Regions from separate parts of the Candidatus Thiodiazotropha sp. AKIB8 genome, predicted to be linked through region 3. Evidence: predicted binding sites of a transcription regulator. Region 3 holds the regulator's gene; each other region holds the start of a gene.
The links. Region 3 encodes FliA, which starts transcription of late flagellar genes. Its sites were predicted from a motif close to GCTAAAGTTNNNNNNNNNNCNGCCGATA; they were not measured.
Positions count from the first base shown of each region.

Region 1 (3,281 bases), on a different contig from region 3:
TATATGACGCACCACACTAGGACTTAAGCCTGTATGAGATGCCCCCATGACCTACCTTCATCTCAAACCGATTGGTTAATTGATTGATAGATTCTGTGGAGCCGAGAAAAAGATATCCCCCAGGATTGAGAATATCAGCCATGCGATTAACGATATCTTTTTTCAGTTCATTGGAAAAATAGATCAGAACATTGCGACAGAAAATCACATCGAAACGCCCCATCACCTGATAGTTGTCAGCCAGATTCATTGGCCTGAAACTGACCCGGCGTTTGATCTCCGGTTTGACCTCAATACAATCACCTTGAGGGGTGAAAAAGCGACTTTTCTGTTCGGCAGTCAAGCCGCGCTCAACAGACAGACCACAGTAGACACCCGCTCTGGCCTCATCTAAAACTTTGCTGGAGATATCAGTGGCCTGAATTTGAACCTGTCGAGCCTGCCCCTTCATTGCCTGATATTCATCTGCAATCATACTGATGTTATAGGGTTCCTGACCACTGGAACAGGCAGCTGACCAGATGCGTATCGCACCACCCCGTTGCTGATTCAGATCGGGAAGGATTGTCTCCTTCATCAGAATATAGTGTCCGATATCCCGAAACCAAAAGGTTTCATTGGTTGTCATGGCATCGATGACTTTAACCTTCAATCGGGAATGAATGGGAGATTTGATCTGCTTCAGCAGTTCACCGAGAGAGGCAACTCCTGCCTCCTTCATAACGCCACCCAAACGGCTCGAAACAAGGTACTCTTTGCCATTTCCCAGCAGGATTCCGCACGCCTGCTGCAGAAAATTCTTAAACGCCTCATAATCTGCCGGCGAAATAGCCGCTGTTCGGTTGTACATAGTAGTATCTTGTTATTCAGCTGTATGAATAAGGCTAGCGTTTAAGAAATATCTTTCAGACGCTTAGTTACTGTTGAAACCAACTCGTCCGGCATAAACTTAGCGAGAAAATGGTTGGCTCCAACCTTTTTAACCATACTCTCATTGAATACACCACTTAATGAAGAGTGAAGAATAACATACAGGTCAGTCAGCTTCGGATTTTCTCGAATTGCGCTCACCAGGGAGTAACCATCCATCTTTGGCATCTCAATATCCGAAATCACCATCGCAAGCCAGTCACTCACCTTACCCTCTTCAGACCAGCTTTCAAGGTGCTTCAAAGCCTCTTTGCCATCCTTTGCAAGGATCGCCTCCAGCCCGATCTCTTCAAGCACCTTCTTGATCTGATTACGAGCTACCATCGAGTCATCCACAACCAAGACTTTAAAGGCTGTAACATCCGCACCTTCTACGTCTATCGGCTTGGTGATCTCTTCATCAATCCCCAAAACTTCACTCAACACCTTTTCAACATCGATTATCTCTATCAAATCACCTTCAATTTCGGTGACTGCAGTCATATAACTGTTCCGACCCACCCCTTGTGGTGGAGGGAGTATATCCTCCCAATGGGTATTGACAATTCGCTCCACGTTACCGACAAGGAAGGCCAGCAACCGCCGGTTGTATTCGGTGATGATAATAAAATAGTCTTTGGCATTGCCCATCTTCGGTCCGCCAATGGCATGACAAAGATCCATGACCGGGATGTTGTTGCCACGTATTGAGGCGACTCCCCTTATATTCTCATGGGAACCAGGCAGTGCAGTTAGAGGTGGACACTGAACCACCTCCTTCACCTTGAAGACGTTAATGCCAAAAATCTGACGCCCTGATAGACGAAACAGCAGTAATTCAAGACGATTCTGTCCAGCCAGCTTGGTTCTTTGGTCAACACTGTCTAACATTGACGCCATTCTCTGACACCTCAATCTAGTGATATATATTGAATTTCATCAATAGGTATGGCGGCTTGCAGGCCTCGACCTTTAGGCTTAATAAATTCAACAGCCATATCCATTTATCCACGGCACATTGCTTGCATAGTTTATTGGCAAATAGGTGGAGATACAGAATGATCAATCCGAAAGCACTAGGACTCAGAATACTGCTGGGACTGCTCCTGGCAGGATCTGCCTCTGCCCAGCCCACGGATAATGAACATCAGTCCCATCAATCCATTGCTGATACAGCCAGAGACTACTTGCAATCGACTCTGACCCAGGATGTGGCGGGAGCAACCATAAAAATCTCCTCATTGGATCATCGACTCAAATTAAAGCAATGTGAAACTCCTCTGGAGGCTTTCAGCCCCCCTGGTGGCGTCAAGCTGGGACGCACCTCTGTAGGCGTCAGATGCGCCTCCCCTGCCCCCTGGTCACTCTATATATCTGCCAATGTCGGCATTCAGGCCCCGGTCGTCTTTGCCGTCAGAGACCTGCCAAGAGGAGAGGCGATCGACAGTAAAGATCTTAAAATAAAAATATCCGATACCAGCCACCTGCTCCGCGGATATTTTGAGTCTGTTGACGAAGTGGTGGGACAGACCCTGAAGCGAACTCTGCGCAGAGGCCAGGTTGTCACCCCATCGATGCTGGTGGTAAGAAAAACTATAAAACGGGGAGACCAGGTAACCATTCTGGCAGGCTCTGGTGGTATCCAGGTGCGAATGCAAGGCAAAGCCATTAAACAAGGCAACCCTGGAGATCTGATTACGGTAGTGAACAGCAAGTCAAAGAAGAAGATTGAGGCACGAGTTGTATCGAAGGGATTGGTGATGGTCGACTGAAGTCTGTTACACAGAAATTCGATCTATGATTTAAGTTGCATTAACATAAGACGATATTAGCTTTGTATACATCTCATTGAGGTAGCACGATGCCCATTCAAATCAATAGTCTTTCAAGCCGGAATCTGAAAGGAACGGGCAAGAGCAGCAAAAGTGGCAAGACACAAAGCACAGGGAAGGCCGGCGGAAGCAAAGCCCCGTCAGCAGCTGCAGCAACTTCAGGCGGCGATCGCCTCGATCTTACCGGTGATGCCGGAAAACTACAGGAACTTGAGGGAAGAATCGCCAATATGCCGATTGTTGATGCACAGAAGGTCGAAGCCGTACAACAAGCCCTTGCGAATGGAAGTTTTACTATCGACCCTAAAACAGCAGCCGATAAAATGCTGGCTATGGAACTCTCTCTTCCTTAACCGATATGCCAAACAATACTCAAAATCAAACTACTTTTAGCAAGCTCCTGAATAGCGAAATTGAGCAGACTAATAGCCTGCTTGAGTTACTGAAGCGGGAATTTGAACTTTTAAAAGCCCCACCTTCAATAGCACTGGAAGAGTTGACCGAACAAAAAAAGCAGTTGCTCTTAGAAGTAGAAAAGAG
Region 1 covers NZ_JBSYOO010000009.1:12,172-15,452, reverse strand. Annotated here, with positions in the region: gene AC4IFB_RS01370 (CheR family methyltransferase) at 17-850, opposite strand; gene AC4IFB_RS01365 (chemotaxis protein CheV) at 892-1,809, opposite strand; gene flgA (flagellar basal body P-ring formation chaperone FlgA) at 1,968-2,681, shown strand; gene flgM (flagellar biosynthesis anti-sigma factor FlgM) at 2,771-3,094, shown strand; gene AC4IFB_RS01350 (flagella synthesis protein FlgN) at 3,100-3,281, shown strand, end outside.
Region 1: a site for FliA is predicted at 1,859-1,886, ahead of AC4IFB_RS01365 (chemotaxis protein CheV). Genes of this name have one in related genera too.

Region 2 (3,281 bases), on a different contig from region 3:
GGTTCGAAATACCTCCTTCATCGATACCGCATAGACCGCATTTTTAACCCTCTGGAATCCAATACGGGTGATTGCCGGCTTAATTGTCGCAATAGTATTCATGCCACGATAGAGGGGGCTATTGGCGTAACGTATGAGCCTGGCGGTAAGGGATGCATCCCGAGAGATCACCTTCTCCAAATCTGATGCGGAGCTATCCACATCATTGATTATAATCAGTGCTTCCAGAGCTAATGCCGGCAGTGTGGGAAGATAGATATCATTGGCTAGAAGATCCTTTTTTACCGAATCGACAAAGGCTTTCGTTGTTGTAGATTCAAACCGCCTCTTTTCCCGTTCCTGATCGGTCTCAGTATTAACTGCCTCACCATCTGCAAGCGTAAAAACCGATTTACTCATGAGTTAACGACCAACCATGTGATTCAGAAGGTTTTTCAAATGAAGCCAGAGAATGGCTACACTGATTCATATTTAATTTTAATGTTCGCAAGCCAGGCCCTAGTCCAATCAACATTTCAAAACCATCAGATTCCATATTAACTATCTATCACCCACTTATTATATATCCAGCGCTTTCAACTGAACTGCACTCCGCTCATTGAGCAAGTAGGCTTTAATTGAGATATGTCTCTATCAGGCCATACTCCAACCCGCATTAACACAAGACAAGTAGCGGCAAGGTATGTGGATTTCTCCAGTTTCCCCTATTAATTCAAACTAGTTGAGTGATTAGTATGCGTCAAGGATCACATAAACTGGAAAAAGCTATTGAAAATCTCATGGCCAAGCGTTAAGGCAAAATCAGCTTTCTTCCGTGAATTAAATGTCTCAATTCAGAAGAGGCACTCTACTTGGTAGACCTGTTTTAAAAAAACTACAAAGCAAGAGATGTCTATTTTGTCCGGACAGTAAGACTTATCAGGCCCTAAATCGATGTTTACCTGTGTGCCGATTCAAACAATTAACCAGAATTCAATTAAACAGCAATTTTTTTAAATCTTTCACAAAAAACAGAAAGACATTTGACGATAATAGAGAGCAGATTATCACTGCAAAAGTACTTCGCTACCAGTTTCCAGACCCAGTCTGACAATACAATCATCTTATTCCAGTAAACCAAATAGGAAACCATACCCGGTCTATTAGTGATGTGTCTCTCATTTTTATCATGTAAAAACCGCCAAGTATCACATATTTTTCCTCGATAATACATGCATTTAGGAGATTTTTTGAATATATTCATCACCTTCTTTTCACTCAAGTTTTCATAAGATATGTCGACGTTATGAGTAAGCAAAGCATCGACCATGTCTAAACAACAAGACTCTGACGGAATGGCAGAACAAGCACTCAATCGCTTTATTCAGCATACCGGCGACAAGCCGGTTGTGCTTATAGCTGATGATTCACGGGTGGTCCGTGTATCTCTTCGTAATATATTGAAGGAGGAGTGCCATCTGATTGAAGTTGAAGATGGCGTCCAGGCGTGGCAACAACTTACTGATAACCCTTCGATCAACCTGGTCTTCAGTGACCTCTCTATGCCGAATCTTGATGGTCGAGGATTACTATCCAAAATAAGAAACTCTGACGCGAACCATATTGCTAACCTCCCCTTTATTGTTGTAACAGGAAACGAAGCATCTCCTGAGATCGCCGACGAACTTGAAAAGCTTGGCGCTACGGGGATGGTGAATAAGCCTTTTGATCCAAATCTGATTAAACAATTCGTTACCGAATTGGCTACCGAATCTTCTGAAGAGATTTCAACCGAATCACAGGCCACCGATCCACAGACAGATTTTTTGGAGGAGACTGCAGACAAAAGCCAATTCATGGAGGTTGCCAGCAGAGAACTCTCATTTGCAATCCGCAATAAGAACGAACTTGCACTGGCACTGGTACAAATAGACCAGTTCAGCAGCATTATCGAACACTACAGCGAAGCTGCAATCGAACATATTCTGCTTGCTGTGAAAGATATTATTCAACTACACATCCATCCGGACGACACTCTTGCCTACTTTGGTAGTGGTTGCTTCTCCATATTACGTCCAGCATCGAATGCTATAGGAACTCGGTATCTGGGAAGGAGAATACTGGATGACCTCGCAGCCAAACAGTTCTATCTAGGAGAGTCAGATCAAAGTGTAGGCGCGAGTATTGGGATTTCAGCGCCAGACATTAAACCAGGAATACGCTTGCAGGACCTATTGATTCTTGCTGAAGGGCGCCTCAAGGCAGCGCTTGAAAATGGTGGCGAAAAAGTAGTCGACAAAGGTAATGAAAACCTTACGCCTGTCTCCTCTCAGGAGAATTCAGAGCTATCCAATGTCATTTCAAACACGCAGACAAGCTCACCTCACTCACTTACTAAAAACACAACAGAAATCAACCGCCTGGCTGCTGAGCAAGTTGCTGAAATCAAGGCAAAGTACAGCAGTCAATCTAAGGATGTTGAATCTCAAGCCTCCCAGATTGCCGATTACAAACAGACTCTGGAACTATTAACAGCGGAAAATAGAGCACTGATTGAAGACGTCAATCATTGGAAGAAGGAGTCATCAGAGGCAGAACAATTGCGCAGACAGCTTTTTGAAGTTGAAAGTCAATTTCAGCAACTAAAAGTCAAATTCACCGAAGTTCATACTGTGAATAGTGAACTTGCTCAGCGTAGCGAAACCATTGACCGGGAGAACCGGCGACTGATTGACGAGGAGGAAGAGAGAACCGCATCACTGAGACAATCCCATCAGATACTTGAAGGGGAAAATAACCGTCTGGAAGAGCAGATGCGAGAACTCAAGAACCGTGCAGAACGCGCTGAACTTGAAAGCCTGAAGTCAAATCAACTGGTAAGCAGTCTCAGAGATAATGGAAATCTGCTGCGCATGCAGCTGGATCAACTGCAACAACAAGTCAATGAGCTACAGGAGCAGCACTACGAGGACAAGGAGGCAAAGGTCGAAGCCAAAGAACCGGTGTCGACTCTGGTGGAGAAGAGTTCTGAGTTAAAATCCGATACAGAGCTTTTAGACGAACTCTACAAGCCGGAAATCGCCCTATCAGCAACCCCTGAAATAAAACCATCAGCGGAGAAAACAACCACTTCAGTCCATCTTTTTCCCGATAAAGATCAAATCAGCGCTAAACAGAAATCGTCGAACAAGATAAAGATCCCTCCATTCCGCGTTGAAGCAGAACCGCTGTTATTCAAGAACGGATTCAACCTCTCATCATTTACAATTGCCAGTATCATTCTTACGGCGCTGTTGTTAGTC
Region 2 covers NZ_JBSYOO010000039.1:113,404-116,684, forward strand. Annotated here, with positions in the region: gene AC4IFB_RS12455 (HDOD domain-containing protein) at 1-399, opposite strand, end outside; gene AC4IFB_RS12460 (GGDEF domain-containing response regulator) at 1,308-3,281, shown strand, end outside.
Region 2: a site for FliA is predicted at 1,256-1,283, ahead of AC4IFB_RS12460 (GGDEF domain-containing response regulator). Genes of this name have one in related genera too.

Region 3 (3,281 bases):
CTCAGGAACAGTTACAGAACTATGGTCAAATTCTGGATGTGCCTGTTCGCAGCGTCACTTCCCCTGAGGAGTTGAGTAGTGCTCTGCATGCATTTGCAGAAAAACGCCTGGTATTGATCGACACAGCAGGAATGGGTCAACGGGATCTGAAATTGACAGAGCGTCTAGCGCTCTTGAATCAGGGTAATCATCCGGTGAAGGCCTTACTGACACTCTCAGCGACTACACAGCGTAGCGCTCTGACTCACGCGATTCGTTCATTTGGTGCTATCTCACCTGTGGCTGCAATCCTGACAAAAATGGATGAAGCCGCCTCCCTCGGTGGTGTGTTTTCTGCGTTACTGGAAGCTAGGCTTCCCCTGGCGTTTACCACTGATGGCCAGCGGGTGCCTGAAGATATTCATGTTGCCCGATCCGAAGTACTAATAAGACAGGCTGTTGAAATGACGCAACAGACAGAACATCAACCCGATGAGGAGTATCTGGCTATGGCCTTCGGAGGAATGAGCGAACATGCAAATGTCTGAACATATCGAAGACCAGGCAACCGGACTACGTAGGATGGTTAACCCAGAACCTGTTAGAGTAATTGCTGTTACTGGCGGCAAGGGGGGCGTGGGTAAAACCAATATTTCCGCCAACCTGGGGATTGCCCTCTCCGAAATGGGACGGCGGGTGATGCTGTTGGATGCGGATATGGGTTTGGCTAATCTGGACGTGGTACTTGGATTACATGCTAAACTAAACCTCTCCCATGTGATGCGGGGTGAAGCTTCCCTTGAGGATATCATTGTCACCGGGCCAAAGGGTTTGCGGGTTGTACCGGGCGCCTCTGGTATTCAGCACATGGCGGAGATGTCACCAGCAGAAAATGCAGGATTGATTCATGCATTTAGTGAGCTGGCCAATGATGTGGACATATTGCTGATCGATACTGCAGCAGGTATTTCTGATTTGGTAATCAGCTTTAGCAGGGCGGCTCAGGAGCAGATTGTGGTTGTCTGTGACGAGCCAGCATCAATTACAGATGCCTATGCCATAATTAAACTATTAAATCGAGAGCATGGTATCAGTCGTTTTCGTATACTGGCCAATATGGTCAAAACTGTTCAGGAAGGACGCGATCTGTACAACAAGATGTGTCGGGTTACTGATCAGTATCTGGATGTTATGCTCAGCTACATGGGCAGTATTCCGTATGATGAGCAGCTCAGGAAAGCGGTGAAGAGTCAAAAACCGGTGGTTGAGGCCTTTCCGAGATCGAGAGTAGCGCAGGCGTTCAAGAATTTAGCCAAGAAGGCCGATAACTGGCCTGTACCAACTGGAGTCAGTGGTGATCTGCAGTTTTTTGTCGAACGCCTGATCCAATTTTCAAGCCAATATGGGGAGTAATGACGGTGAACGGTTTAGCGACATACACCGCCGTGCAAAAGCAGCAGAGCTACAATGACTTGGTTAACCAGCATGCAGGGCTGGTCAAAAGGATCGCCTATCATTTGATGAATCGATTGCCACCTAATGTGCAATCGGATGATCTGATCCAGGCAGGTATGCTGGGTTTGCTGGAAGCAAGCAAAAACTATGATCCCACTCAGGGTGCCAGTTTTGAGACCTATGCGGGTATCCGCATCAGGGGGGCCATGCTGGATGAGATCAGGCGTAGTGATTGGACGCCACGTTCTGTGCATCGTAAGGCACGCATGGTGGCCGAGGCGATGCGAGAAATCGAAAACACCGAGGGTCGAGATGCTCGGGATATCGAGGTGGCGCAGGCGCTTGAGATGAGCCTGGAGGATTATCATCAGATCCTGCAGGACTCAACCGGATGCCGGATATTCAGTCTGGATGAATTGACAGCAGTCAGTGATGGCTTTCCGGCTTCCCGTGAAGGCCCGATGGACAGCCCCTTTGAGGGTTTGCAGAAGGATGCCTTCAAGAAGGCGCTGGCTGAGGCTATAGCCAGTTTACCTGAACGGGAGCGATTGGTGATCGCTATGTATTATGACGATGAAATGAATCTTCGGGAGATCGGGCATGTGTTGGGTGTCAGTGAATCTCGGGTCTGCCAGATACACAGTCAGGCAACCTTGCGATTGCGCTCTAGACTGACAGAATGGCTCTCACTAGTGCACGAAGAAGAGTAGTAATTGGTTGGCCTGTAGATGCCGTGATTGGAGATGACCGGTAAAAAATACAGGAGGGAGTAAGCATTGGACAAAAATATGAAGATCCTCATTGTGGATGATTTCTCCACAATGCGGCGAATTATCAAAAACTTGCTGAGAGACTTGGGTTTCAACAATACCCAGGAGGCAGACGATGGCTTGACTGCATTGCCCATGTTGCAGAGCGGGAATTTCGATTTTCTCGTCTCAGACTGGAATATGCCTGGCATGACGGGTATCGATCTACTGAAGGCTGTGCGAGCAGATGAGAAACTGGCTGGCCTGCCAGTTCTTCTAGTGACAGCTGAGTCTAAACGCGAGCAGATTATTGAGGCGGCCCAGGCAGGCGTCAACGGTTATGTTGTAAAGCCCTTTACCGCAACCACCCTGGAAGAGAAGATCGGTAAGATCTTTGAACGCGTGGGTTAACCTTTTTTCTCCGGGAGTTTCTCACTATGGGGCAACAACAGGATAACCAGCTGCGTTTAGATACAGCCAAAGCGTTGGTCAGCAGTTTGGAATCAGGCGATGAAGAGGAGTCTGAAAGGCTGATCGCAGCACTGACCACTCCTACAAATAATGATCAACTGTTTCTTGAAGTCGGTCGTTTGACACGCGAGCTGCATGATGCGATCAACGGGTTTCTACTCGATGCACGCATCAACGATATGACCAGTTTTGAAATACCTGATGCCAAAGAACGGCTCAGTTATGTCATTACAATGACTGAGCAATCTGCGGATCGTACCCTGACAGCGGTTGAAAAGAGTATGCCGTTGGTTGAAGGCATTGAATCCCAATCCGCTGAATTATTGGAGCAGTGGGAGCGATTGCGTTCTCGTATGCTGAATAAGGATGACTTTAAGGATCTGAGTCTTTCTTTGTCTGAATATCTCGCCAAATCTAAAGAAGATGCCGCCAGTCTGCATAAAAACCTCTCTGACGTGCTAATGGCTCAGGACTTTCAGGATCTCACCGGCCAGATTATCCGTAAGGTGATCACACTGGTTCACGATGTTGAAGAGAAATTGGTAATGTTGGTCCGCATTACGGGCGATAAGTTTGACGAAGGGAGCGAGAAGAAGAGTAACGAAGAGTTGGCCGGTCCGGCGATTC
Region 3 covers NZ_JBSYOO010000022.1:2,617-5,897, forward strand. Annotated here, with positions in the region: gene flhF (flagellar biosynthesis GTPase FlhF) at 1-527, shown strand, start outside; gene AC4IFB_RS04145 (MinD/ParA family ATP-binding protein) at 514-1,392, shown strand; gene AC4IFB_RS04150 (RNA polymerase sigma factor FliA) at 1,398-2,144, shown strand; gene cheY (chemotaxis response regulator CheY) at 2,223-2,594, shown strand; gene AC4IFB_RS04160 (protein phosphatase CheZ) at 2,621-3,281, shown strand, end outside.